DNA from 3 places in the Lelliottia amnigena genome. Region 2 is predicted to be linked to each of the others. Evidence: predicted binding sites of a transcription regulator. Region 2 holds the regulator's gene; each other region holds the start of a gene.
What was found. The regulator Fur, encoded in region 2, represses iron uptake genes when iron is present. The targets are predictions, from matches to a motif close to ATAATAATGAGAACNACTATCAA.
Positions count from the first base shown of each region.

Region 1: a site for Fur is predicted at 1,680-1,702, ahead of sodA (superoxide dismutase [Mn]). Genes of this name have one in related genera too.
Region 3: a site for Fur is predicted at 2,324-2,346, ahead of I6L74_RS20465 (TonB-dependent siderophore receptor). Genes of this name have one in related genera too.

Region 1 is NZ_CP077236.1:1,720,982-1,731,064, reverse strand. It holds gene rhaR (HTH-type transcriptional activator RhaR) at 1-451, shown strand, start outside; gene rhaT (L-rhamnose/proton symporter RhaT) at 452-1,486, opposite strand; gene sodA (superoxide dismutase [Mn]) at 1,776-2,396, shown strand; gene I6L74_RS08085 (Ig-like domain-containing protein) at 2,664-8,114, shown strand; gene yiiM (6-hydroxyaminopurine reductase) at 8,189-8,863, shown strand; gene cpxA (envelope stress sensor histidine kinase CpxA) at 9,139-10,083, opposite strand, start outside.
Region 2 is NZ_CP077236.1:3,054,313-3,064,395, reverse strand. It holds gene pgm (phosphoglucomutase (alpha-D-glucose-1,6-bisphosphate-dependent)) at 1-1,639, opposite strand, end outside; gene seqA (replication initiation negative regulator SeqA) at 1,664-2,206, opposite strand; gene ybfF (esterase) at 2,390-3,163, shown strand; gene ybfE (LexA regulated protein) at 3,292-3,579, shown strand; gene fldA (flavodoxin FldA) at 3,737-4,267, shown strand; gene fur (ferric iron uptake transcriptional regulator) at 4,559-5,005, shown strand; gene chiQ (ChiQ/YbfN family lipoprotein) at 5,131-5,460, opposite strand; gene chiP (chitoporin ChiP) at 5,515-6,912, opposite strand; gene glnS (glutamine--tRNA ligase) at 7,353-9,020, opposite strand; gene nagE (N-acetylglucosamine-specific PTS transporter subunit IIBC) at 9,192-10,083, opposite strand, start outside.
Region 3 is NZ_CP077236.1:4,323,242-4,333,324, reverse strand. It holds gene ldcA (muramoyltetrapeptide carboxypeptidase) at 1-312, opposite strand, end outside; gene emtA (membrane-bound lytic murein transglycosylase EmtA) at 423-1,034, shown strand; gene ycgR (flagellar brake protein YcgR) at 1,072-1,803, opposite strand; gene I6L74_RS20470 (GlsB/YeaQ/YmgE family stress response membrane protein) at 2,009-2,263, shown strand; gene I6L74_RS20465 (TonB-dependent siderophore receptor) at 2,378-4,480, shown strand; gene I6L74_RS20460 (alpha,alpha-trehalase) at 4,579-6,285, opposite strand; gene I6L74_RS20455 (AraC family transcriptional regulator) at 6,413-7,369, opposite strand; gene I6L74_RS20450 (MFS transporter) at 7,485-8,681, shown strand; gene I6L74_RS21595 (hypothetical protein) at 8,710-8,835, opposite strand; gene I6L74_RS20445 (fatty acid desaturase) at 8,950-9,921, shown strand; gene I6L74_RS20440 (phosphate/phosphite/phosphonate ABC transporter substrate-binding protein) at 9,914-10,083, shown strand, end outside.

The DNA of each region.
Region 1 (10,083 bases), 1.3 Mb from region 2:
TGAACAGGAGAGTTTGAAGGCTGACCCGAGTGCGAACGAAATGGCTGAACTGCTGTTTGCCCAACTGGTGATGACGCTCAAACGCTTTCGTTATGCGATCGATAACCCTTCGGCGAACGAGCAAGAGGCGCTGCTGGATAAGTTGATTACTGCGCTGGCTGGCAGCCTGAATCGCAGCTTTGTGCTGGAGACGTTTTGCGAACAGGAACAGTGCAGTGAACGCGCCTTGCGTCAGCAGTTTCGCACCCAGACGGGCATGACCGTGAATCACTATTTGCGCCAGCTACGCATTTGCCACGCGCAATATCTGCTGCAACACACGGAGCTGATGGTGAGTGAGGTGGCGATGCGCTGCGGCTTTGAGGACAGTAACTATTTTTCGGTGGTGTTTAACCGCGAAGTAGGGATGACGCCGGTTCAGTGGCGTCATCGCAGTCGAAAAGCGGCGTAATTAACTCGCCATGCCCAGGCCGACAATGTTGGCGGCAATAATGATCACCACACAACCCAGACTCAGCACGCCCACCGGACGACGCCCGGCGTTGTTCCACTCTTTCAGCACCAGACCTACCAACCCGCCGCACAGCACGTAGAAGCTCATGTGCAGCATCCAGCTCATATAGTCATACTGCGCCGGAATGCTGGCGTGTCCCCAGGCGTAGAAGAAGAACTGCAGATACCACATCAGGCCGCCAAGCGCGGAGAGCAGCACGTTGGTGATGATTAACGATTTTGCCCGCGAGAAGTCGGCTTTTACCGACAGATTCTTCACTTTTGCCAGACGAACAAAACAGAAGCCCAGGTTGACCAGCGCCCCGCCGCCCATAATCACCACATAGCTTGGCAGTGCGACGTACAGCGGATCGACGCCGAGCGCGGCAGCGGCTTCGTGCATCGGTTTTGCCGCGTTCATCGCAAAGGACATGCCCGCCGAGAAAATGCCGCACATCACCGCCAGCACCAGCCCTTTCTTCAGATTGAAATCCTCGGCGGTGATGCCCATTTTGCGCTCTTTCAACTGGCCCGCGCGGGTGACAATCCCCACGCCAATCACCGCCACCAGCACGCCGAGCAGCGTCATTCGTCCGCCACGGGTGTTGATCAGCACGTCAAAATTACCGTTCAGAATCGGCGTCATCAGAGTGCCGACAATCAGGGTGATCCCGATGGCAATCCCAATCCCCATCGACATGCCCAGATAGCGCATCGTCAGGCCGTAGTTGATATTACCGATGCCCCACATCGCGCCAAACAGAAAAACGGGCAGCAGCGTGGAGGCGCTAAAGGAAGAGAAATATCCCCAGAAATCAGGGAGGAGCAGAGCGCTGACCGTCCAGGGCAAGATAAGCCACGAGACAGTACCGCCAACAGACCACATGGTTTCCCATGACCAATGTTTGACCTTTTTAAACGGGGCATAGAAACAGGCTGCACTGGCTGCGCCTATCAAATGCCAGAAAATACCCATCGTAATCGCATGATTCATTTTTACATCCTCATCGTTTTTATATGTCGTTGGCTTCCCTCCGACCCGATGAGTGTAAAAATTACGCGGTGAGCGAACCTTCAGAAGGTTGCCGCACTTTTCTTCCAAATGGCAATCAACGCGTTAACCGCGTGAGCAGACTCACAATTTCACGATTGACACAAAAATGAATAACCTTATAAAAAGTACGGCATTGATAATCATTTTCAATATCATTTAATTAACTATAATGAACCAACTGCTTACGCGGCATTAACAGCTGTGCCGCCCGACAATAATGGAGAGGATTATGAGTTATACACTGCCATCCCTGCCGTATGCCTATGACGCACTGGAACCGCATTTCGACAAGCAGACGATGGAAATCCATCACACTAAACACCACCAGGCTTATGTAAACAACGCGAACGCTGCGCTGGAAAGCCTGCCAGAATTCGCTGAATTGTCTGTTGAAGAGCTGATCACCAAACTGGATCAACTGCCAGCAGACAAGAAAACCGTTCTGCGTAACAACGCGGGCGGCCACGCTAACCACAGCCTGTTCTGGAAAGGCCTGAAAACCGGCACCACCCTGCAGGGCGACCTGAAAGCGGCTATCGAGCGCGATTTCGGTTCTGTGGATGCTTTCAAAGCGGAATTCGAAAAAGCCGCTGCAACCCGTTTCGGTTCTGGCTGGGCGTGGCTGGTGCTGAAAGGCGACAAACTGGCTGTGGTTTCTACCGCTAACCAGGATTCCCCGCTGATGGGTGAAGCAGTTTCTGGCGTGTCTGGTTTCCCAATTGTGGGCCTGGACGTGTGGGAACACGCGTACTACCTGAAATTCCAGAACCGTCGTCCAGACTACATCAAAGCATTCTGGGACGTGGTGAACTGGGACGAAGCAGCAGCGCGTTTCGCCGCTAAAAAATAATATTTTCGCTTGAGCAACCATTGCTCTCAGAAATATAAGCCTGACTATGTGTCAGGCTTTTTTATATATTGCACATTATCTGCGCTAATATTTCTCCGAAACTTCTCACTCTGACGCTCAAGTTTTTCATCATGCTTATTTTAAATTTTTTCTATGAAAAGAGGTAATTAATATTCTGTGAGTAAACGCACCTCCTTGAAATGGAAATGAATAATAATTTGATCCACTATCGCCATTAATTTACTTAAAAATATTTCAGGTGAAATTATGCGCGATAATAGAAGAGCAGCGGCATGCTTGCAGATACTCCTTTATCTCCATTTGATTTTTTTTCATACATTTCTCTTTTCGTTCTCCGCCTCTGCCGAAGAAACGCCTGCCGTCATTACGGTAAATAAAGAAGCGAAAAAAACGATAAATACAGATCAGCAATCCGGAGATGAACAGGAAAAAGAGATCGCTGCTGGCATCTCTTCTGCGGGTGCAATGTTAAGTCAGGATGATCGTATGGATGCGGTTATTAACGGTATGGTCAACCAAAGTACCGGGAAAGTGACGGAAGAACTCCAGCAGTGGCTTCAGCAATTTGGTACGGCACGGATTAATATCGGCGTCGACCGACAGCTTGATCTCTCCAGCGGCGACTTGGATTTTTTACTTCCTGTCTATAACCAGGACCAGCACCTCTTCTTTACGCAAACAGGCGTTCGACGTAATGACGATCGTAATATCATGAATCTTGGCGTCGGTTATCGTTATTTTGCTAAAAACTGGATGTGGGGGGTGAATACCTTTTACGATCAGCAGCTCTCGCAGAATACCCATCAGCGCGTTGGCATAGGTGGTGAACTTGGCTGGGACTACGTAAAACTGAGCGCAAATAGTTATCTGCGGATCTCCGACTGGAAAAATTCTGCCGCCTACATGGATGAAGAAGAACGCGTGGCAAATGGTTACGACGCGCGCGTTGAGGGCTATTTACCCGCCTGGCCGCAGTTGGGTATGCAGCTTATTTGGGAACAGTATTATGGTAAACATGTGGGTTTATTTGGCAATGATAAAGATCAGCGACAACACAACCCTTACGCCGTTACGGCGGGCCTGAATTATACCCCATTCCCGTTGATTTCATTTGGTGTCAATCAGAAAGCAGGCAAAGGGGACAAGCATGATACTCGCGCCGACCTTAATGTAAATTGGGTGATGGGAATGCCGTTTGTCGATCAAATTGATATGGATAGCGTTAAGGAACACCGTACTCTACGCGGAGGGCGCCTGGATCTTGTTAATCGCAATAATAATATTGTTTTGGAATACCGTAAAAAAGAGACCATTTCCCTCTCACTACCAAATAATATTGAAGGTGAAGAGTCAGAGACGCTACCGATAGCGGTGAAAGTATCGACTAAACACCCCTTAAGCCAAATTATTTGGCACGATGCGGGTCTTATCAGCCATGGCGGTAAAATTATTAATACGGATGGTGCCTGGTCAATAGTACTTCCTTATTATGAGCAAGATGGAGCGGAAAATAATATTTATGTTATCTCGGCTACGGCTTATGACGTAAAAGGAAATCAGTCAGACACTGCTTATATCTCGGTAGCGGTTAAAGGTTATAATATACTGACCGCAACGACACTTACCACCACAACCAGTTCCAGTTTATTGGCTGACGGCGTGAGTTCTACTCCGGTCACGCTGACGATAATGTCCGGTTCCGGCAAGCCGATTAGTGGCGTGGAAAGTCAATTGAGCACGCAATTGATCCATCCAGTGAATGCAAAAATAACGACGCTTAAACGTGCCGTTTCTGCCTCAGCCGACGGCGAAAATATCACCCCCTTCAAAGAACAAAGCCCGGGCATTTATACCTGCGCATACACGAGCGGTAAAACGGCTGGCACGGTCATTATCCAGCCGAAATACAACAATACTCTGCTCAGCAAAGCGACGGTTAAGCTTGTGGCGGTGAATTCACTCGCTAAATTTACGCAACTGGACGCAGTAAAAACCACCGCGCTGGCAAACGGGCAGGACGTGATTACTCTGCAAGCCCATATCGTGAATGCCCAAAATGAACCCGCTGAGGGAGTCGCTATTCAATGGCAGTCCAGTAACGCCAACGCGCTGTTATCGGCAACACACAACGTCAGCGATGCGCAGGGAAATGCCAGCGTTTCACTGACCAGCGATCAGGTGCTGAATACTCTCGTGAGCGCAGAGCTTGAAAACGGTGAGAGTGTGAAAAGCCCTGACCTGCAATTTACGGCCGACGCCCAGACGGCAAAGGTGGTCCAGCTGACTGCAGAGAAAAAGATCGCCAAAGCAAACGGCCATGATGTGATTACGCTTAGCGCTGTGGTGAAAGATGCGAGCAATCATCCACTCGCAGGGCAGTCTGTTAAGTGGGAAGTCTCCTCATCCAGTATCACTGCGCAACTATCTCAGAGCCAAACCACGACGGATGATAAGGGTGTGGCAACCGTAGCGTTAACCTCCACTCAGGCCGGCGATGTCGCTATTTCTGCCTCTACAGGAACCAGTGCAGCAATAGATTCCGGGACGCTCAGCTTTGTTGCGGATAGTGATAGTGCGGTTCTGGGTGCCGTCACGGCGGATAAATTATCCGGGCTGGCGGATGGCGCTGATGTTATTACGTTGAAGGTTAAAGTCGAAGACGCAGAAAAAAATCCGGTTCCGGGGGCGAAAATAAATTGGGCGACGGCCAGCACAACGGCGCAGTTGTCCGCTGATTTTTCACTATCCGGCAATGATGGCGTGGCGATGATTGACGTCACTTCTACTACCGTGGAAGCACTTCAGATCTCCGCTAAGATGGCGCAGCAGACGCAGACTTCAGCGCAATTGAGTTTTACTGCTGACAGCACTACGGCAAAGGTGAAATTGCTGCAAGCAGATAGCCTGCATGCCACCGCGAACGATGACGATGCCATAACGCTTACCGCCAGCGTCGTCGATGCTAGCGATCACCCGGTGGCGGCAGCACCGTTGCATTGGACGATTGTAGAAGGGCAAGGCGTATTGAGTCAGTCGCAAACCACGACGGATGCGCAGGGAGAAAGCGCCATCACGCTGTCGTCGGCAGATGTCGGGAAAATTGTCGTTTCAGCCGCTTCAACGGCAGGTGCAGCAGTGAATTCCCCGGAGTTGACGTTTATCGCGGATACCTCGACGGCAAAAGTTTCCGCCGTAACGGTGGATAAAACGCAGGCGCTAGCCAATGGCAAAGATTCTGTCACCTATCAGGCGACGGTAGTAGACGACGAAGGAAATCCTGTCAGAGCCCAAAAAGTGAAATGGACTGCAACGCCAACGACGGCAAAATTGGCTTCTCTCAACACGCTAACTGATACCAACGGCGTAGCGACGGTCACGCTTGTCACGAGCGCTGCCGGAGAAGTGAACGTGACGGCCAAGGCAGGAACGGGCGTGGCCGGTAACGCGCCTTCGGTGATGTTTACCGCTGACAGTGCTACAGCGCAGGTCAGCGGCCTGAGCGTGAGCCAACAAACCGCGCTGGCAAATGGCCTTGATAGCGTCACGATTTCGGGTCTGATTGCGGATACGAAGGGTAATGTGGTGAAAGACGTTAATGTGGCGTGGTCCGTTTCTCCTGTCTCAGGGCTGCTTTCAACCGTATCCGGCAAAAGCGATGCGCAGGGGCGCATTGCGGTGACGCTAACATCGACACATATCGCGAACTATCGCGTGACGGCCACAGTGAATGGTACTCAGGAAACGTCAGGTGCAATTTCATTCACTGCGGATGCCGCGACGGCTGCGATAAGCAGCCTGAGCGCAGATAAAACAGTGGATATCATTGCGGGCACGGACTCTGTGACGCTATCTGCTATTGTTCAGGACGCTAACGGCCTGCCGGTTTCAGGCGCAGTTGTATCGTGGGCAGGTGATAATGCGAAGGGCGTATTTAGCGAGACACGTTCGTCTACGGACAGTAATGGCTCTGCGTCTGTCACCTATAGCAGCACCCTGGCGATACCAACGGTTATCACGGTGAAAACGGGCGCTGTCAGCCAGAAAACGGTAAATCTCACATTCATTCCCGATCTGCAAACTGCGGCAATATCAACAGTGACAAACGATAAAAGGAGCGCGGTGGCTAGTGGAACCGATCTCATTTCAATGCTTGCCACGGTAAAAGATCGGTACGGTAATCCGGTGAGTCAGGCAAATGTCAGCTGGCAGGTTATTCCCACAGGCAATACGCAGCTTTCTGCGGTTTCGCAACTTACCGATGCCAACGGCCAGACTGGCGTCACACTCGGTTCAACCGACCGGGGTGCCTTTAAAGCGGTAGCGACCTATAACAGCGTGAGTAAATCATCGCTCGCGGTGCTTTACGTCTCTGATCTCGCAACGAAAGCGGTGACGGATATCACTGCCGATAAGACCACGGGAGTGATTGCTGGAAAAGATGTCATCACCCTAAAGGCGACGGTCAAAGATGAAAACGATAACCCTGTGAGTAACGCGGAGGTGTATTGGGGATCCGACAACGATAGCGGAACATTCGCGCCGGACGATACCAGCGTCACCAATGCGCTTGGTGTGGCGGAGATTACCTATTCGGCGACGTCAGCGGTACCGACCGTTATTGGCGCGGGCGTGAACAGTGAGTATAAAACGCTGGGCGTTGATTTCACGGGCGATGCGAGTACGTCTCTGATTGCGGCAGTACAAGCGGATAAAACCAAAGCCGTTGCGGATAATGCCGAGCAGGTGACGTGGCATGCGGTTGCTAAGGATGCCAACGGCAACGCTTTGCCTGGTGTTACGGTGAACTGGAGCAGCGCTAATGCCGATCTGAAACTGAGCGGTGTAAGCAGTGTGACCGACGCAACGGGAACCGCGAGCATCAGCGGTTATACCGCTAAAGCGGGTGATTTCCTCGTGACGGCAACGATTGTCGCGACCGGGAAATCATTGACTGCCGCAAAAGTGAGCTTTGTGGGGGATGTCAAAACGGCGGGCGTAAGTGCCTTAATATCGGATAAAAAGACAGTCGCTGCCAACAACTCTGATTCAGCGAAATACAGCGTAACGGTTAAGGATGTTAATGGGAACCTGGTTCCGGATGCGACAGTGGTCTGGACGACATCCATGAATACGTTGTCTGCGAGCAGCAGCCAAACGGATGCAAACGGCAGCGCGTTGGTGAATCTTACCGGAGCGACGATCGGGCAGGTGACGGTCACCGCAACGATTGGCAGCTCAACGCGCAAGGTTGATGACGTGGTTTTCGTGAATAATCTGGAGGATTTGTGGGTAGTGAATTCGGCCAATTCCGAATATGATTCTCCGGAGATTAAGGGGTTCCGGAGTCTGGGATTTGTGACAGACTTACCCACAACGGGTCCAACCACGCTTGACTGGCAGACGAATGGATATTCTGATGTCACTACGCCAATCACCCTGATAAGCGAAAGCGGTAAACAGTACATTGTGAACCTGAAAGGTTATCGCGAATCTGCCTGCACAAGGCGCCCTCTTAATGCAGCCGCAAGCTGCGAGGATGTTGAGGCAGGAATGAAGGCCATCTTTACGTATGCACAAACGGACAATCCGGGTTTACCTGCTGGGCACTATATGGGCGTCATTCATTTCTCAGCTAAAGACTGGAATAGTAGTTATACATTTGCCTACACATTGACGATGGATCTGACCGTCAACTAATCAAAAATACTTGCACGCTGATAAGGGAAAGGCGAGTCTGATGGCTCGCCTTTTTTGTATCCTAAGGAGCAGCGATGCACTATCCGGTAAATGTGTTTACAGGCAAGGTCAGGGACTACGATGGTAGCCGTCCGAGCGCGATTGCTAAAGTGCAGGTTGATGGTGAGCTCACGTTGACCGAACTGGGGCTGGCGGGTGACGAGCAGGCCGAGAAAAAAATCCACGGCGGGCCTGAGCGCGCGCTGTGTCATTATCCCCGCGAACATTATCTCCATTGGGCGCGTGAACTCCCCGAGCAGGCGGATCTCTTTGTCGCTCCCGCGTTTGGTGAAAACCTGTCGACCGACGGCATGACCGAAAAAGACGTCTTTATCGGCGACATTTATCGCTGGGGTGATGCGCTGATTCAGGTCACGCAGCCGCGCTCCCCGTGCTTCAAACTCAACTTCCATTTCGGTATCAGCGATATGTCTTCGCTGATGCAAAGCGCGGGTAAAACCGGCTGGTTGTATCGCGTGGTGCTGGCGGGGCAGGTTTTTGCCGATGCACCGCTCGAGCTGGCGTCGCGCCTGAGTGATGTGTCGGTTTATGATGCTTGCGCCATCGCCTGGCATATGCCGTTTGATGATGAACAATATCATCGGCTATTGTCCGCGGCGGGTCTGTCGACAAGCTGGACCAGAACCATGCAGAAGCGACGAATTGCTCGCAAGATCGAGGATAATTCCCGGAGGTTGTGGGGCAAATAGCGTGCTGTTATCCCCTCACCCCGGCCCTCTCCCAAGGGGAGAGGGAGAAAGACAGTAGGGAGCTCTTTTCTTTCCCAAGGGAAGCGGGAAAAAACTGCACGGAGCCGTTCCTTCTCCTGTCGGAGAGGGGGAAAAACTGCACGGAGCCATTCCTTCTCCTGTCGGAGAGGGGAAAAAACTGCACGGAGCCGTTCCTTCTCTTGTCGGTGAGGGGAAAAAACTGCACGGAGCCATTCCCTCTCCCTGTGGGAGAGGGGTAGGGTGAGGGCAAAAAGTTACGAACGCTTATACAGCGGCAACCACATGGTTAACCGTAATCCCCCCAGCGGACTGTCGTCGGCTTTAACCCAGCCACGGTGCTGCTGAATGGCGGTTTCGACAATCGCCAGCCCAAGCCCCGTCCCGCCTGACTCGCGATCGCGCGCTTCGTCGGTACGGTAGAATGGACGGAAAATTTGTTCGCGATCTTCCGCGCTCACGCCAGGACCGTCATCATCCACGTTGATGGTGACCCCATCTTTATCGACCGAGAACGCCACCTCAATCTTCGTGTGCGAGTAGCGCAGCGCGTTACGCACGATATTTTCCAGCGCGCTTTCCAGCGTGTTGGGGTTACCGTACAGCGGCCACGGCCCCGGCGGGAAGTTGACGGTAAACGACTTGCCCATCTGTTCGGCTTCGAACGCGGCATTATCCAGCACCTCATGCCACAGGTGATTGGCTTTCACCGTTTCGCTCACCAGCGCATTTTTTTGCTGATTGCGCGACATCACCAGCAGATCGTTGATCATGCTGTCCAGACGATGCGCTTCCATCTCGATACGCTCCAGCTCTTTACTCTCGCCGCTACGACGACGCAGCAGCGCGGTGCCGAGTTGCAGACGCGTGAGCGGGGTGCGCAGCTCGTGAGAGATGTCAGATAACAGGCGTTGCTGTGACGTCATCATCCTTTCGAGTGCGGTGACCATCTGGTTAAAACTGGCGCCAGCGGCAAGGAATTCTTGCGGTCCGGCTTCCAGTTCCGGATGCTGTCGCAGGTTGCCCTGAGCCACTTCGTCCGCCGCGTTTTTCAGCTTACGCGCCGGTTTTGCCAGGCTCCACGCCAGCCATAACAGCAGCGGAGAACTCAACAGCATGGTGACAATCAGCAGCAGTAGCGGACGGTCAAACAGCAGGTTGATGAAATCAGTTTGCGAACTGCTAGCCGGTCGAATCAGATA
Region 2 (10,083 bases):
ACGCGTTTTTCAGCACTTCGCTGACAATCTCTACCGCTTCTTTCTCAATCAGCTGACGGTGTTCGTCGCCGAGGAAGCTTTCGCAATAGATTTTGTATGCATCTTCCGTACCGGACGGACGCGCTGCGAACCAGCCGTTTTCAGTCATCACTTTCAGACCGCCGATGGACGCACCGTTACCCGGCGCCGCCGTCAAACGTGCAGTGATCGGGTCACCCGCCAGCGTGCTCGCGCTCACCATCTCTGGAGAGAGCTTAGACAACGCGGCTTTCTGAGCCGAGGTTGCACTCGCCTGAATACGGTTGTAGCTCGGCGCACCAAATCGCGCAGCCAGCTCATTGTAATGTTCCTGCGGATTTTTACCGGTGACGGCCGTGATTTCCGCCGCCAGCAGGCACATGATGATCCCGTCTTTATCGGTCGACCACGGTGTGCCGTCGAAACGCAGGAAGGAAGCGCCCGCACTCTCTTCGCCGCCAAAACCGAAGCTGCCGTCATGCAGACCGTCAACGAACCATTTGAAACCTACCGGCACTTCCACAAGCCGTCGGCCCAGATCGTTCACCACGCGGTCAATCATCGCAGATGACACCAGCGTTTTACCTACCGCTACCTCTTTGCCCCACTGAGGGCGATGCTGGAACAGATAGTTAATCGCCACCGCCAGATAGTGGTTTGGATTCATCAGGCCCGCAGGGGTGACGATACCGTGACGGTCATAATCCGGGTCGTTGGCAAACGCCAGATCGAATTTGTCGCGCAGCGCCAGCAGGCCGGCCATCGCGCACTCTGACGAGCAGTCCATACGGATTGCGCCGTCTTTATCCAGATGCATAAAGCGGAACGTCTGATCGACCTGATCGTTCACAATGGTCAGATCCAGCTTGTAGAACTCCGCGATGCGTTTCCAGTATTCAATACCGGAGCCGCCAAGGGGATCCACGCCCAGTTTTAAACCGGCTTTCTGAATCGCTGCGATATCCACGATATCCGCCAGCCCTTCGATAAACGGCTGAACCAGATCGATCTCTTTCACGTGACCAGAAGCCATCGCGGCATCCAGAGAAATACGTTTAACACCTTTCAGACCATCCGCCAGCAGCGCGTTCGCACGGTCTTCCACCACTTTCGTGACGTTGGTATCAGCCGGGCCGCCGTTAGGTGGGTTGTATTTGATACCGCCATCATCCGGTGGGTTGTGCGATGGCGTGATAACGATACCGTCCGCCTGCGCGCCGCCTTTTTTGTTGTGCACCAGAATAGCGTTCGAGACCGCAGGCGTTGGCGTATAGCCGTTGTCTTCCTGGATGATGACATCCACACCATTCGCTGCCAGCACTTCCAGTACGGAGATGAAGGCCGGTTCGGACAGCGCATGAGTATCTTTACCGACGAAGCACGGACCGGTAATACCATTTTTAGCGCGTTCTTCAGCGATGGCCTGAGCAATGGCCAGAATATGCGGTTCGTTAAAGCTGTGGCGCGCCGCGCCGCCGCGGTGGCCAGACGTACCAAACTTCACTGCGTGTTCTGCGTTGCCCACTTCCGGCTTCAATACATAGTACTGAGCGGTAAGCTGAGCGACGTTAATCAAATCGCTTTGTTGCGCAGGCTGACCCGCGCGTTCGTGATTTGCCATTGCCTGGTCCTTCTTATGCAAGGGTTAAATTGTACCGCAAACCTTTTCAATCAATTCCGCCGGGAATTGCATTGACTGCATGATGTGTTCGACCATGCTGCATTTGCGTCCGGTATTGGTATTGGTGATGACCCAATAAGGGGTACCCGGAACCTGTTTTGGTTTGGTTTGGTTACCGTTTTGAATCAGCGTCTGCTCATCCGCCGCGAAGTACACGCGCGTACGGCCGTGAAGCGACTCGGTCGCCTCAGCAAACGCTTTGTTATCCAGTGAATAAAGTGTAGTCAGCACCAGCAGAAAACGGTTAACCGCTTTCTTTTGCTCTGCGTATTCGTCGGAGAGCAGCAGTTCACGCACCGCGCGCACTTTGTCTTTAACCGGCGCTACGGTTTTAGCTTCCGCCACGACGTTTGACGCGCGAACCTCTTTCGAAACCGGAGTTGCAGGCTGTGAAGCGGCAGAAAATTTCAGCATGCGACGTAAAATGTCGGACGCACTCTCGCCAATATGTCGCGTGTGGCTGGCAATATACGCATAGAGCTCATCATCAACTTCGATTGTTTTCATCTTAATCCAGTGCAATATCTTATCTGAATACAAGTCGTTGGGATTATAGGGGCTAATCCCAACCGCGGATAGGGTCAAGCCAGGGTGGCGGCAAAAGTCAGAATAAACTGGATCCTTGCAGCCGGGCGGCAGAATGGTCAACATAATACCCTAACCTGACATACGTAAAAAAAGAACTTTGCCATGAAATTGAATAGCCGAGCGCAATCTGCACAATCGCCGAACAATAATTCTCCCATCGTACTGGTTCACGGGCTTTTTGGCAGCCTCGATAATTTGGGCGTGCTCGCGCGCGATCTGGTTACCGATCACAATATTCTGCAGGTCGATATGCGCAACCATGGGGTTTCACCGCGCGATCCAGAGATGACGTATGCGGCGATGGCTCATGATCTACTGGATACGCTCGATGCGAATAACATCGAAAAAGCGACGCTGATTGGCCATTCAATGGGCGGTAAAGCGGTGATGGCCCTGACGGCGATTGCGCCAGAGCGCATCAACCAGCTGGTGGTGATTGATGTAGCACCTGTGGATTACGATGTGCGTCGACACGACGAAATTTTTGCGGCGATCAACGCCGTCACTGAGGCGGGCGTTGCAACCCGTCAGCAGGCTGCGGCGATTATGCGCGAGCATTTAGATGAAGAAGGCGTGGTGCAGTTTCTGCTGAAGTCGTTCGTCGAGGGCGCGTGGCGGTTTAACGTCCCGGTTCTGTGGGATCAATACGATAACATTGTTGGCTGGCAGCCAATTCCAGCCTGGCAGGCCCCTACGCTCTTTATTCGCGGCGGCAATTCACCGTATGTCACAGAAGCCTATCGCGATACGCTGCTGGCGCAATTCCCGCAGGCGCGTGCGCATGTGATTGCCGGTGCAGGCCACTGGGTTCACGCCGAAAAACCGGACGCGGTGCTGCGCGCCATCCGCCGTTATCTCTCTGAGAACGCGATTTGATTAAAATGTCAGCGACTGGACGCCTGTTGGCCTCCAGTCGTTGGCGTGCTGATATCAGTAATGTATGATGTCGCGCTCATCGCCCCGGCAATAGCAGGGCCGCTCGTTTTCCCCGAAGTCTCTGAATCATGGCCAAAGAACAAACGGACCGTACGACATTAGATCTGTTCGCGACTGAACGTCGACCGGGACGACCTAAAACCAATCCGCTTTCGCGCGATGAACAGTTGCGCATCAATAAGCGAAACCAGCTTAAACGCGACAAAAGTCGTGGGCTTAAACGCGTCGAGTTAAAACTCAATGCGGACGCAGTCGACGCCCTAAGCGAACTGGCTGAGGCCCGTGAAATCAGCCGCAGCGAGCTGATCGAAGAGATGCTTATGCTGCAACTGCAGGCATTGCGCCATTCACAGTAAAAGTCTGAAAAATCGCCCTTACCCCACTTTCATGTAGCACAGAGTGCAGTCCCGCGTGATAGCTGTTTCCGCTGACTTCTCTGTTCTGCTATGATTGCCCTCATCCGTGGACAATTTGTGCCACCATACCATTAAGTTTCAAGAGGTTATTTTACTCATGGCAATCATCGGCATTTTCTTCGGCAGCGATACCGGTAATACCGAAAACATCGCAAAAAACATTCAAAAACAGCTAGGTAAAGACGTTGCCGACGTCCATGACATTGCGAAGAGCAGCAAAGAAGATCTCGAAGGTTACGATATTCTGCTGCTGGGCATTCCAACCTGGTACTACGGCGAAGCACAGTGTGACTGGGACGATTTCTTCCCAACGCTGGAAGAAGTCGACTTTAACGGTAAGCTGGTCGCGCTGTTCGGTTGCGGTGACCAGGAAGATTACGCAGAGTATTTCTGTGATGCGCTGGGCACCATTCGCGACATCATCGAACCGCGCGGCGCGGCGATTGTCGGTCATTGGCCAACGGCGGGTTATCACTTTGAAGCGTCTAAAGGCCTTGCGGATGACGATCATTTTGTGGGCCTGGCGATTGACGAAGACCGTCAACCAGAGCTCACCGCAGAACGCGTAGACAAATGGGTTAAGCAGATCCGCGAAGAACTTCACCTCGACGATATCCTGAATGCCTGATTGATCGTGCGGCGCTGCAAAACTGTTGCGCCGCATTGATAGGTAATTCCAATTAAAATAATTGCTACAAATTTTTAACTTTTGCTTTCATACCTGTACAATATCCCAGGTTAAAGTGGATGCCTTCGCTCAACTTTGTTGGCGATACCACGTTTTTATAAGCATACTTTGCTTGAGACTTGCAGTTTTCATTTAGGCATGGCAGTTCTATAATGAAACGCATTATCCCAAGTGCATTTTCTGTCACTTCTTCTTTAGAAGTGAATCGTTTAGCAACAGGACAGATTCCGCATGACTGACAACAATACCGCATTAAAGAAGGCTGGCCTGAAAGTTACGCTTCCTCGTTTAAAAATTCTGGAAGTACTGCAAGGGCCGGACAATCACCATGTCAGTGCGGAAGACTTGTATAAACGTCTGATCGACATGGGCGAAGAGATTGGCCTGGCGACCGTTTATCGCGTTCTGAACCAATTTGATGACGCCGGGATTGTCACCCGTCATAATTTTGAAGGCGGTAAATCCGTTTTCGAACTGACACAACAGCATCACCACGATCACCTCATCTGCCTGGATTGCGGCAAGGTGATTGAATTTAGCGATGAATCTATCGAATCTCGTCAGCGTGAGATTGCCACTCGTCATGGTATCCGTCTGACCAACCACAGCCTGTACCTCTACGGTCACTGTGCTGAAGGCGATTGCCGCGAAAACGATCACGCGCACGACACGAAATAATCGTTTTTCATACACTGAGCCAACCTGACGGTTGGCTTTTTTTTGCCTGCTATAAATAAAAAACCCGGTTGTGCGCCATCCAACTCACATCAGGATGGCGCACAGCCGGGCGTGGCAAAAGAGGATTACTTGCTGTTATTGCTGCGAATCTCCTGCCAGATCTTGTCACAACGCTTTGCCACTTCCTGATCGTTGCCGGTTTGACGCGCCTGGATACAGGCCTGGTAATCCAGCACCCGCACATTTTCCTGCGTCGCAAACTGCTCGTGCGCTTTCTCTTTTTTCAGCACATTCAGCACGCTCTGGCAGGCTTCAATTTTTTCTGGCGATCCTTCGGCGGTGTTAATACAGGCGCTGTAGGCCTCTTTCAGTCGAGAGTCTTCTTTTGGTGCCTGCGGTTGTGCGCAAGCGACCAGTCCCGATGCAAGCATCGCGACGATAACACATTTTTTCAGCATATCAGTCTCCATTCCGGCGGGATGGGGGGAATCATCCCGCCGGCGCGTTCATCAGAAAATGGTGAAGGGTGCGATGACCATGAATTTCACGTCACGCTCGTCCTGGAAGATGTTGCCGTAACCGCCCGAGTAGCTTGGAATGTCGGAATGGTTGTCGTATTGAGTGAAGTGCAGTTTAAACATCGTGCCCTTCGCGCGACCGTCCTGAAGCGTGTAGATGGCATCGAGGCTGTATGAGGACTCTTTCAGGCGATAGTTCGGATCGTAGTAAGCGTCCGGCGTCGCCATATCAGCAGGTTTTGCGTCCCATGCATACGCGTAAGATGCACCAACTGCCCAGCCCGGCAGATTCCAGTTTTTCAGGTCATACATGGCACCGAAGAATACGGCTTTCTCGCCATCGGCGTTGAAATCCGAACGGTTATCCCACCAGATATCCAGGCGACCATTTGAAGATGCGTAGGTCGGCGTCATACGCTGCAGGAAGTAGCCCTGCTGACCTTCGGCCTTCACGTATGTCCCTTCCAGGCGTAAATCAACCTGCCCGATTTTGTAGCCAAAGGTCAGCGCCTGAAGCCATGCCGTGCCGTCATACAGATCGTTCACACCGCCATCGCTGACTTTGTCACGCGTACCGTAGAACTGATAACTGGTCGACAGCGGGCCGCCAACGATATCGAATTTATAGCTGGCTTTGGCGAAGTACTGATCCACGTATCCTTCTGCCTGACCAAACGCCGCTTCCAGCACTAAATCGTTTTTAAAGTCATATTTCGCCCCTAACGAGTGGAGATACTCGACTTTGGTTTTCTTGTCATTCTGATAGAACTTGTCCATCTCAAGGTGCCATGGCGCTTTATATTCGTTGGTCCACATATAGGAGAAACTCAACGCGCCCGCATCGCCATAGTCAAAGTTTGCCCCGGCTTCAGCGCCCTGATACGTCCCTGGCATAAAGCTCCAGTGTGGGGCTAACAGCGTCTGACCGGTTGGCTGAATATAGCCACCGCGTGCCCAAACCGGACCGTATTTGAATTTAGCGGCCGCTTTGTAGAGGCTGATTCCGCTTTTATCACCCGACCAGTCTTCTTTGTAGGCTTTGTTACTGGAGGAGAACGCGATTTCGTTCGGGTGGGCGCTGTCGCCATTTTCGGCCATTTCAATGGCAGTGAACGCCGCAATATCCAGCCCGAACATGTCCGCAGCGTAACCTGACTGGAAATCAAGATTGGCGTTCCAGGTAGAATGGGACAGGTTGGTTTTGTATTTGTCTTCGGTGACGTCTTTACGGTCACGTTCACGTTGCCAATAGTAAATACCGCCCGTGAGCGTGGAATCATCGATAAAGCCTGCTGCCTGAGCCTGCGGAGAAGCGATAAAGCCAGACATTGCTGTCACACCGGCAATAGCCAGCGCCAGCGCACTACGTTTGCCACTGAACGTACGCATAGTTGTTCCTCTTTGACGAATTAAAGCGCCTTAAACGGCGAAAAATCTAAAAAGACCAAACGGTCAGGGGTAGTTATAAATACCCTCGAATTAACTACCGTCTGTAGACTATTTTTCGCGACGCGAATTATCAATGCTTTTCAGTGGGCAAAATGCAGGATTATGACGAAGTGCACATAATTGGTAGTGATTTGTAACATATACATCAGGAAGGGTTTTATCATTAAAAAATCAACTAAATTCAATCACTAATAATTATTGATAGCGATTACATCGTTTTATTTTACTCTTCTCATGCGCATCAAATTTTATTTAATAAAATAAGTAGCAGCTCATTGACCTTATTTTTAGGCATCTTTTTTTCGATGAAATACTAACAGCCTGATCGACAAGCAAAAAAAACGCCGCAATGTGCGGCGTTTGTCTCTCATTGACCTGGATTACTCGCCAGCTTTCGCCCAGGTGTCACGCAGACCTACGGTACGGTTAAAGACCAGTTTGGTAGCGGTTGCATAACGGCTGTCGAGACAGAAGTAGCCTTCACGCTCAAACTGGTAAGCCTTGCCGGCTTCAGCATTTTTCAGTGACGGCTCAGCGTAGCCCTGTTTGATCAGCAGTGATTCCGGATTGATCGTCGCCAGGAAATCTTCCGCAGCGCCCGGATTCGGCACGCTGAACAGACGATCGTAAAGACGAATTTCAACCGGCAGCGCGTGCGCAGCGCTGACCCAGTGAATAACGCCTTTCACTTTACGGCCATCCGCCGGATCTTTGCTGAGGGTTTCGGCGTCATAGCTGCAGAAAATCGTCGTGATATTGCCTTCTGCGTCCTTTTCTACGCGTTCAGCTTTGATCACGTAGGCATTGCGCAGGCGCACTTCTTTGCCCATCACCAGACGTTTGTACTGTTTGTTGGCTTCTTCGCGGAAATCGGCGCGGTCGATCCAGAGTTCTGCGCTGAATGGCACTTCGCGGCTACCCATTTCCGGTTTGCTCGGATGGTTAGGCATCGTCACCAGCTCGCTTTCGCCCTGCGGATAGTTTTCGATAACCAGTTTAACCGGATCGATAACGGCCATTGCGCGCGGCGCATTTTCGTTCAAATCTTCGCGAATACAGGATTCCAGCGACGCCATCTCGATGGTGTTGTCTTGCTTGGTCACGCCGATACGCTTGATGAATTCGCGGATAGAGGAGGCGCTGTAACCACGACGACGCAGACCGGAAATGGTCGGCATACGCGGGTCATCCCAACCTTCAACGTGCTTGTCTGTCACCAGCAGATTCAGCTTACGCTTAGACATCACGGTGTATTCCAGATTCAGACGAGAGAACTCGTACTGGCGCGGATGCACAGGAATGGTGATGTTATCCAGCACCCAGTCGTACAGACGACGGTTGTCCTGGAATTCCAGCGTACACAGAGAGTGCGTGATGCCTTCCAGCGCATCGCTGATGCAATGGGTGAAGTCGTACATCGGGTAGATGCACCACTTGTTGCCGGTCTGGTGGTGTTCGGCAAATTTGATACGGTACAGAACCGGATCGCGCATCACGATGAAAGGCGATGCCATGTCGATTTTGGCACGCAGACACGCTTTACCTTCTTCGAAACCACCGGCACGCATTTTTTCGAACAGTGCGAGGTTTTCTTCGACGCTGCGATCGCGGTATGGGCTGTTTTTGCCCGGCGCAGTCAGCGAGCCGCGATATTCACGGATTTCGTCAGCAGACAGTTCGTCAACGTAGGCCAGGCCTTTATTGATCAGCTCAACCGCATAGGCAAAGAGCTGATCAAAATAGTCTGAAGAGTAGCAAATGTCGCCTGACCAGTTGAATCCTAGCCACTGCACATCGTTTTTAATGGACTCAACGTATTCGATGTCTTCTTTTACTGGGTTGGTGTCATCGAAACGCAGGTTGCATTGGCCCTGATAGTCTTGCGCAATGCCAAAGTTCAGGCAGATGGATTTCGCATGGCCAATGTGCAGGTAGCCATTAGGCTCCGGCGGAAAACGGGTATGCACCGTGGTGTGCTTACCACTGGCCAGATCTTCATCGATGATCTGACGAATAAAGTTACTCGGGCGGGCTTCAGCCTCACTCATCGTGGATTCCTCAAAGGCATAAATAACGTATAGCGGCGTATGATCTTATAAGCCGGACGTAGTGACAACCCTTAAAACGTCCAGGAGGAAAATAATGGGGGCGATTGATGCAAAAAAAAGCGGCGGAGGATAACCCCCGCCGCTTAAGGCATGAACTCTACTCAGGAGCGATTACTTGCCTTTAATCTCATACAGCGGGGTCTGGCCTGCAACAACCTGACCTTTTGCCTGAATCACCAGGCCGCTAAAGTCGTCGATATTGCTACAGACAACCGGGCTTATCATGGAGCGCGCATGGGCGTTCAGGAAGTCCAGATCCATTTCCAGAATCGGCTCACCTGCGACCACTTCTGCGCCCTCTTCAACCAGACGCGTAAAGCCTTTACCACCCAAAGCAACCGTATCAATGCCCATATGGACAACGATTTCGGCACCCTTTTCGGTTTCCAGACAGAACGCATGGTTGGTGTTGAAGATTTTAACGATAGTGCCGGCCGCCGGTGATACAACGAGTTTTTCGGTTGGAATCACTGCCACACCGTCGCCCACCGCTTTGCTGGCAAAGGCTTCGTCAGGAACCTGTTCAATCGCCACAACGTCGCCGGTCACTGGCGAAACCAGCGCTGCGATAGTGGTTGCGTTGGGGACGGCCTGCGGTTTGGCGGCGACTGGCGCTGCAACTGGAGCAGAACCGGATTCTGATGCGGCAACCGGACCGGTGGTTTTCATTGCGTTAGCGATTTTTTCTGCAACGAAGCCAACAATAATCTGCACGCTGGTTTTATTCAGACGAATCACGCCTGATGCACCCAGGCGTTTTGCCAGCGCTTCGTTAACCAGAGAGGAGTCTTTCACGTTCAGGCGCAGACGCGTGATGCATGCATCAATCCCCGTCAGGTTATCAGAACCGCCCACTGCGGCGATGTACTGACGCGCCAGACCGGCAACATCCTGGTCTGCGTTGCCACTCACATTCACGTCCTGACCATCCGCTTCGCTGCCGGCAACAGCCAGTTCACGACCCGGAGTCATCAGGTTGAATTTAGTGATTGTGAAGCGGAAC
Region 3 (10,083 bases), 1.3 Mb from region 2:
CCCACAAATCAGCAGGGGATCGTGCTGTTGGCGAGTCGCCAGTCCGTCCCAGTCGATGGTTTCCAGTAATCGGCTGGCACCATACCCGCCACGCACCGCCAGCACGATGTTGTTCGCCCCTTCAAGTTTCACCAGGTCGTTGATATCCGCCAGCCTTTGCGCCTCAGTTCCGGCAAAACGCTGCTGGCGACGGGGGATAATTGTCTGATTTGTTACCGAATGGCCAGATTCCAGTAAGCGCTGAATACCGCGCTGTGCGGCGTCCTGGTTAATGCAATAACCGGAAGGGGCGATGAGATGAAACCGGGACATGGCAATTCCTTGCTGAATGAGAACCTAATTATCTATATCATGCCGCCTATAGGCCGCCTGCTTCAAGGGGGATAACGTAATCGCGATGACCGGATATAAGGACAGATGACGTGAAATTGAGATGGTTTGCTATTTTGATCGTATTGCTGGCGGGGTGTAGTACTAAAAAAGATTATCAAAATCCGCCATGGAATCCGGAAGTACCCGTGAAACGTGCGATGCAATGGATGCCTGTCACTGAAAAAGCCGGGAAGGCCTGGGGCGTGAGCCCGCGGCTGATCACGGCGATTATCGCGGTGGAGTCTGGAGGCAATCCTGAACTTGTAAGCAAATCGAATGCGGTCGGTTTAATGCAGCTTAAAGCCTCTACGGCAGGGCGCGAAGTGTACCGCTACATGGGCTGGAAAGGTCAGCCGTCGACCAGCGAGCTGAAAAATCCGGAACGGAATATCTCAATGGGTACGGCGTATTTGAGCATTCTGGAACATGGGGTTCTGAAGGGCATCGACGATCCGGAAGTGATGCAGTACGCGCTGGTGGTCTCTTACGTCAACGGCGCGGGCGCACTGCTGCGAACCTTCTCATCGGATCGCAAAGAAGCGATTGAAGAGATCAACGGCATGGATAAAAACGAATTTGTTGACCATGTTGCGAAGAACCATCCGGCACCACAGGCCCCACGCTATATCTGGAAAGTTCAGAAAGCTATGGACGCCATGTAATGCCGTTGCCGGGTAGCACGTTGCTGTCCGGCACGTATCAAATCACTTTATTCGCGCGTTCCCGCGCCTCTCGCTCCAGTGAGAAAATAATACGCTGGAGTTCACGCTCGGCGCCCGGGCCGACATTCAGAAACCGGAAGCTCAGACGTGGCGTAGTAATGGTTTCGTTTTTGCTGTCCACGACTTTGCGTTCGCTAATGGCAATTAACTGCGCGTCAAAGTAAAACCGTCCCCAGCCGCCCATATCCAGCTCAATCTGCGAAAAACGCATCCCTTCGACCAAACCTTCCGGCCTTGCAGTGTCCATTAATGCGCCCATGCCGCCTAACGAAAGGTCAAACAGGCGAAAGCGGATCTCTTTTTTATCCGGCATTTTGGCTTTACAAAAATAGGACGGATGCAGCGGGGCGTTGATACGAAAATACTCGCGGCGCTGAACAAACCACACGCTGTTGGGTAATGGCGCAAAAAAAGCAGGCAGACCTTGATAGTCGCCCTGAATCAATTGCGGCAGGACAAATTCGACTTTTGCGCCTTTCGTTTCCGCCATCACGGAGAGATTTTGCGCGCGCACCGCCGCCCGGTTTTCATATTCCTGACTACCGAGGTCGATGACCAGTCGCTCAGGGGTGGCTTCAAGAATCTTGCTAATAAACTGATTTGTAGACCAACTGATGCGCAAAGGGACTTCGCCCTTATGCAGGTCGCGTAATACCCCTAATACAGCCAGCGGATTTTGCTTCAGGAACTGCTCACTGTAATTACTCACGCCGAATGGCTCCTCGGTTGTCTGGCAAACTGTCGATGAAGTATCGGCAGTAAACGAAAGAACTTAATACAAACCGGTGAATTTTTTTTAAAAATGAGACGTAATTAAGTCGGTGACAAAGAATGGTTTTCGCGCGCTGTCCTATACTTAAGTCACTTGCGCGGAAGGTTTCAGCGCATGCATTTAATCTGCAAGAGGGCATCGTATGGGTATCATCGCGTGGATTGTGTTTGGTCTGATTGCCGGTATTATCGCAAAATTCATCATGCCTGGACGTGATGGCGGCGGCTTTATCCTGACCTGTTTACTGGGTGTGATTGGTGCGGTAGTGGGAGGCTGGCTGGCGACGATGTTTGGCGTCGGCGGCAGCGTGAGTGGCTTCAATTTGCACAGTTTCCTGGTGGCTGTCGTGGGTGCCATTGTCGTGCTGGCAATATTCCGGCTACTCAGGCGTGCGTAAACAAACATCAACGGCTCTCATGTGAGGGCCGTTTTTTTTGGTCTTGATATTGCTTTGTAAATCGAAATGAGAATAATTGTCGTTTCTAGCCATTTCTAATAATAAGACGACAATATGAAAACCTCACATTTTGCGATATGTGCGTTGGCAGGCGCGGTCACGCTGGCGTTGCACACGCCCGCGTTTGCTCAGGAAACCACCATCGTGGTCAGCGGGACGGATCAAGACAGCGCGCTGCCCGGATGGACCAACAGCGCCACAAAATCCGCCGTGGCTGAAAGTAAAACCCCGCAGGTGATAAACACGATATCGGCCACGGAGATCGAACAGCGCCACGCGAACTCGGTCAATGAAATTCTGCGCTACGCACCGGGCGTGTCCACCGAAGTGCGTGGCAATACCTCGTATATGAGCGAATACAAAATTCGCGGCTTCACCGTTGAGCAAGAGTATTACAACGGTCTTCAGCTGCCCTATAACGTCACCGGGAATACCAAAGCGCGAATCGATCCCCTGTTAATCGAGAGCGTGGATATTCTCAAAGGGCCCGCGTCTGTCTTGTACGGCGGCGGTTCCCCCGGCGGGCTGGTGAATATTCAGGGCAAAAAGCCGCAAAAAGAACAGCACACGGAAGTGGGCGTTAATACCGGCACACGCAATCTGAAAGAGGGCTATCTGGATTCCACTGGGCAAATCGCCGACAGCGACTGGAATTACCGTCTGCTGGGTAAAGCGACCGAAGGTGACGATCAGCCGCATACCACGCGCACGGAAAACTATCTGGTTGCGCCTTCTGTCACCTGGCAGCCTGATAGCAAAACGCGTCTCACCCTTGACGCGCTGGCGCAAAATACCCCGAGTCTTTCGCCATCTAACCCTTTGCCGCTGTCCTATTTGCGGTCGAAATATGCTGGCCGACGCGACTACGCGGGCGATGAGTGGAGCGGCTTCAAACAGCGTCAGTGGATGCTGGGTTACAGCTTTGAACATGAATTTGACAGCGGCTGGGGCTTCAACCAAAAAGCGCGCTATTTTGACGTCGACACCCATCAGCGCAGCGTCTATTCAACGGGTGCGGGCAGCGAGGTTTACCAGCTCAACCGTTTTGCGTACACCACAGATGAAGATCTGCACAGCTTTAACATTGATAACCAGGTGACCAAAACCCTGACTCTGGGTGGATGGAAACATCATCTGCTGGCGGGCTTTGATTATCAAAAACTGAATTCCCATTTCCATTATCGCTACGCATCGGCAACGCCTGGTATTAATATGCGTGACCCGGATTACACGCAAATCAGCGAAAGCGCATTGGGCCTGTATACCGCGCAGAAAAACCGCCTGAGCTATCAGCAAAACGGTTACTACCTGCAGGATCAGGTGGAGTTTGGCGGCCTCAATCTGCTCGGCAGCGTGCGTTACGACGATTACCGTTCGGTTACCACCAACTATCTGCAAAATGGCGACAAGGCGTGGGTATCGCAGGATCGCGTGACCAAACGACTGGGCGCGCTGTACGCCTTTGAAAACGGAATTTCACCGTTTATCAGTTACTCAGAGGGCTTTGCACCGGTTTCGCCGCAGGGCACGTTAATGGCGAAAGACGTCAAACCCACCACCAGCAAACAGATGGAAGGCGGGGTCAAATACCTGCTGGAAGAGTACGCCACCACGCTGACAGCGTCAGTGTTCAATATTCGCCAGAAAAATGTAGTCACTACTGATCCCGGTTTCCTGAACTATCGTCAGACGGGCGAAGTAGAGTCGAAAGGGGCAGAGTTGTCCGTCGTCAGCCGTCCAACCGATAATTTGACGTTGATCGGCAATTACGCGTATACCCACGCCATCAATACCGAAGATGATAAGTATCAGGGCAAACGACCGACGCAGGTGCCGGAGAATGCCTTTACGCTTTGGGGGGATTACACCTTCGACAGCACGCCGGTCAAAGGATTGAATCTCGGCGCCGGTGCGCGTTACACCGGGCCAATGGAGATTGCGCCGACTAACGACCAGGGCAAACTGGGCGGCACGACTCAGTACGATCTGGCGGCGTCTTATCGTATGGGTGAAATTATACCTTCTCTTGAAGGGCTGACCATTAAGGCCAGTGCGCAGAACATCACCAATAAAGAAACCTTTACCTGTTATGACGCCACAAACTGCTGGATTGGGCGCGACCGTACTTATCAGGTCGGGGCAAGCTACAGTTTCTGATTAAGTTCAGGGTAGGGCTAAAAAGTAAAACGGCAACTGAGGTTGCCGTTTTGTTTGCTATCCACTTATAGGATGTAAGCCATAAAATAACGTTCTGGCTACTGCGCCACACTCTTCTGCGTTGACGATTGCGGAGCAACATCCTCGTTCGCCGCTGGCTGTGAGGCAGGTACGCTGTCGCACGGTTTCTCTTTCGGACACACGAGATCCAGCATTTTTAACGTCACGCCATTGGTCCAGCCGAATCCATCCTGCAATGGATACTCGCCTCCGCCGCCGCCCGTTCCGGTGGTAGAAACGTCATATTTCTCGACCAGTTTTTGCTCGCGATCGTAGGTGTGCTGAACGTTAGTCAGGAAGCGCCAGGTGACATCCATCGCCACTTTTTCATGACCGTAGTTTTGCAGCCCTTCAGCGGCAACCCATTGTAAAGGTGCCCAGCCGTTTGGCGCGTCCCACTGCTGGCCGCTATTGACGGTGGTGGTCGAAATTCCCCCCGGTTTAAGCAGACGCGAGGCCGTCGCGCTGGCGACTTTCGCGGCGCGATCGTTTGACGCCGCGTTCACATACAGCGGGAACAGTGCGGCGGCGGTCAGCTGATTACGCACCTTTTTGCTCTTCAGATCGTAATCGGCGTACCAGCCCTCTTTGTCATTCCACAGATGGTTTTCCATGGCTTTTTGACGAGACGTCGCCAGGTTTTCATACTTGCTGGCCGCGGCAGCATCGCCCGATTCCTGGCTCGCTTTTGCCAGCAGTTTTTCCATCTTGAACATCAGGGCGTTCAGGTCGACGGGCACAATACTGGTGGTACGGATCGTCCCGAGCTTTTGCGGATCGTCCATCCAGCGGGAGCTAAAGTCCCAGCCAGACGCCGCCGCAGATCGCAGATCGCGATAGATCTCCGTCGCCGGACGGTTCGGGTTATTTTTAGCGGTGGTCACGTCATCAAGCCAGGATTCAGGGCGGGGCGTATCGCGGTCATCCCAATAGCGGTTCAGAATCGAACCATCATCCAGTTTTACCACACGTTTATTCGCCTGCCCCGGCTGTAAGCTCTCTGCGCCTTCCATCCAATAGGCGTACTCTTTTTCCATCTGCGGACGATAGGTTTTCAGCGCCTCTTTATCATGCGTCGCCAGCAGCTCAACCATCAGGGAGAAGAACGGCGGTTGGGAGCGGCTCAGATAATAGCTGCGGTTACCGTTGGGGATATGGCCCCAGGCGTCGAGTTCGTAGGCAAAGTTCGCCACCATATCGCTGATTTTGTCCCAGTGGCCGCTCTCGGCCAGGCCCAGCATAGTGAAGTAGCTGTCCCAGTAATAGACTTCACGGAAACGCCCGCCCGGCACGACATAGGGTTTAGGCAACGGAAGCAGTGAATCCCATTTGCTGGCCTTATCGGTGGTGCGCGTCAGCACCGGCCATAAACCGTCAATATGTTCGCGTAAGTTCTGCCCGGCGGGAGGAACATATTTTTCCCCTTCGCCCGGCAGGGTGAAGTTCATCTCGACAAAGTGTCGCAGGTCAAAGCTGGACTGTTTATGCTGCATGCGGTAATCCGCCAGGATCATCAGGGGATCGCTTTTGGGTACCGCGTCGGCAAAGGTTTTTTGATCAGGGAATAATTTTGCGGTCTGCACGTCAACAAACAGGGGACCGAGCAGAATATCCGGCGACTGCTTTTGCGTGGATTGTGCCTCTTCGGCATGGCCGAACGCAGCCACACCGAGCAGTGCGCCTCCCAATGCGACGCGCAGCGCCAGCGTTAAAGCCGCAGGACGGCGCAGATCAATTATCGTCATCGATTCTTCTCCTTTTTATTTGCGAGCAGCGTGAACGCTGTCGTCAATCACCTGAAAACCTTAGACGAATATCGCCGGCTTCGCGTGTTGAACATCCCACTTTAGGCAGAACCAGACGATTTACTGTTTAGATCTCCTCTGCAATCGGGGTGGTTTCCCGCAAGGCACCGGGCGCCTGACCGACAATGCGTTTAAACGCCCGGCTGAACGCCGCGAGCGAGCCATAGCCCAGACGCAGCGCAACGGTTTCAATGGGCTGATGCTCATGACGAATGTACTGAATCGCCAACCGCATCCGCAGCTCGCTTAAGTATTTTGCCGGTGTCGTACCGGTGGCCGACAAAAAGCGCTCGGCAAAAACGGATCGCGACGTGCCGGCTTCTTTCGCCAGCTCCGCCACGCTCCAGTTGACACCAGGCTGCTGGTGCATGGCATAAATCGCGCGGCTGAGGCGCGGATCGCGCAAAACCTGTACCCAGCCGGTGGCTTTGCCGCAACCCGCTTCCACCCAGCCACGCACGATGAGTGCGGCGACCACATCAGCCAGACGCGCCAGAATTCCGGCAAACCCCACCTGGCGCGTCATGGATTCGCGTTCCATTGCCGCCAGCAACGGATGGATCTCGGGCCACGTCGACATCAGGCGACTCACCATCATCACTTCTGGCATCGCTTTGATCAGCGGCTGCATCCCGCCCAGCTCAAAGTCCATACACCCGCTGAATATCACCGTCTTATCACTCTGAGGGCACGGCTCGCAGGTGATGGCACAGACAGAGTTGCAAATCGATTCACTGGGATAGGCGGAAACCGGGATCACAGTGGCGTTTTCATCAGAAAGCAGGGCGTGCGCGTTACCGTTCGGGATAAACAGCGCATCGCCACTGTTCAGAGTAAAGCGCGCGCCGCTCTCCATGCGCAGCAGCGCTGAACCCTGACTCACGAAATGAAACTGCGCTTTGCCGGCGACATAGGCAAACGACACGCCAAAGGGCGAGGTGGTTTCGATGCGACGATATTTCACACCTGAAAGCCGCATTCCGCGCAAAAGCTCGCTGATCATATCGGGTGGCTGAACGGTCATGGAGACAACTCCGGACGAATAATCAATAAGTGGAGATTATATGTCATAGATCGTCCGTGGGGAACGCCCTATGATTCGTGACAGTTGTCACATTATTTTAACGGGAGAGCAACCGATGAGTTCATGTATCGCGGCGAGTGAGGCAATCGTGCCCGCAAAACCCGCCTGGCGAGCCGTCTATTCACTGGGACTGGGGGTGTTTGGCCTGATTACGGCCGAGTTTTTACCCGCCAGTTTATTAACACCGATGGCGGCAAGTCTGGGGGTGACCGAAGGCATGGCCGGGCAGGCGGTCACGGCAACGGCGCTGGTTGCGCTGGTCACCGGTTTGCTGATAACGCCAGCGACGAAAAATATCGACCGTCGCTGGGTACTGATGTTTTTCTCGGTGCTGCAAATTATCTCCAGTCTGCTGGTGGCATTTGCGCCGACCCTAAACGTGTTGCTGTTTGGTCGTTTACTGCTGGGGATTGCCATTGGCGGTTTCTGGGCGATGTCGACGGCGACGGCGATGCGGCTGGTGCCTGCGGATAAAGTGCCAAAAGCGCTGGCGGTGATCTTCTCCAGCGTGTCGGTCGCCACCGTGGTTGCCGCGCCACTCGGGAGCTATCTCGGTAGCCTGATTGGCTGGCGCAACGTCTTTATCCTCTGCATTGTGCCGAGCATAGTGGCGCTGCTCTGGCAGCTCTGGGTGCTGCCGTCAATGAAGCCGGAGAGTAGCGGCAGCCTGGCGACGCTTCTGCGCGTGTTGCGCCGTCCGGGGATGATTGGCGGTTTACTGGCGACGGTGCTGATTTTCAGCGGACATTTTGCCTTCTTCACCTATCTGCGCCCGTTCCTCGAAACCGTTGGACAGGCCAGCGTAGAGACCATCTCCGTGATCCTGCTAGGCTTCGGGCTGGCGAATTTTGTCGGCACGTCCATTGCCGGGATGTTGCTTGCGCGGAATTTGCGCCTGACGCTGGCGCTGGTTCCTTTCGTGATGGGCATCCTGGCATTGATGATGGTGGCGTTTGGCCATCTGGCGATGCTGGACGGTCTGCTGGTGGCGCTGTGGGGATTTGCGTTTGGGCTGGTGCCCGTTGGCTGGTCGACCTGGCTTGCCACGACCGTGCCGGACGAAGCCGAAAGCGCGGGCGGGTTGCTGGTCGCCTCCATTCAGTTTGCGATTGGTGCTGGCGCGGCAGGCGGTGGGGCGATATTTGACCTCAACGGGGCCAGCGGCGTATTTGCCGGCAGCGGCCTGCTGCTGGTCTCCGCCATGGTGATTGTGCTGGCAGGCGTTCGGGTCAAACCGGTGACGGCGGAATGAGAAAACGCCCCGGAAAGGGGCGTTTAGTTCACACGGCGGGCTGTACTTTTCGGGCGTTCACCACGTTCTGCCTCGCAATGGCGACGATAATCAGCGCGCCCAGTTCCAGGAATACGACGATCCTGACCATCCCGCCGTTAACGTTTCCTGTCACGTCTTTCCTTGCGACATTTTGGCAAAGGTTAGCCATTTAAATTCTTTGTCATTTCCGGCGTTATCTCAGATCTTCATGAATTAAACAAAGACTGCGAAAATGGCGCTGGGACAGATGGGTAAAGGAACGTCTTACTATTTACATGAAGAGCAGCGCGCATTGATACGGCGTCTCTCGCAAGGCTGGCTGTGGCGCAGTGAATTCCCGACCTGGATGGTGATTGCGGGGGTTTACGGCGGTTGGTTTTCAACGCTGATTTTCTGGCAAACCCTCGGCCTTATCCCCTCCACGCTGTTGCTTATCGGGTTTACCGCCTGGTATCTGTCGCTGCAGCATGAATTGATCCACGGTCATCCTACCCGCGTGGCGTGGTTTAACCAGCTGCTGGGCACATTGCCGCTCGCCGTCTGGTATCCGTACGGGCTGTATCGTGATTCGCATCTGGCACATCATCGCCACGATCGCCTGACGGTGCCGACGGACGATCCCGAGTCGTACTATTTCACCGACGCAAGCTGGGCGCAGTTTTCACCCTGGCAGCGTAAAATCATTCATCTGCGCAACACGTTCCCGGGACGACTGCTGTTAGCGCCTCTGCTGGATATTGGTCAGACGCTGGCGAGTGCAGGGCGGGCATTTCGGGATTTACACTACCAAGCCATGGCGATGTGGCTGATGCACGCCGCACTGCTGGCGGGACTGTTTGTCTGGATGGAAGGGCGCGGATTTTCTGCGCTGTATTTTGTGCTGGGCGTAAGTTATCCGGCGCTGGCGCTGACCAAAATTCGCTCTTTTTACGAGCATCGAGCCGCAGACGATCCGCTGGCGCGTTCGGTGATTAACGAGGCATCGCTCCCCTGGCGCGTGCTGTTTCTGAATCTCAACTATCATTCTGTGCATCACGATCTCCCGGGCGTGCCCTGGTACGGCCTGAGAGACATCTATTTGCGTGATAAATCGGACTATCAGCGGCGTAACCACGCATTTGTGGTTGGCGGCTATGGCGAGTGGTTACGACATTTTTGGGCAAAAACTGTGGATGTGACGGTCCATCCCGGCGTGGAGACAAGCGAGACACATGAGTAATCTCTTTGCGTTTCCAATGTATGCCGTGAAATGCGCCGACAATGAGGCGTTAACGTTTGCCGTGCGGACGTTGCTCGCTGAACACGGTGTGGATGTGAGTCATCTTAATTGGAACGTGTCGGGGGACAATTTGGTGTCGCACTGGCGTCACCCGGATTTGTT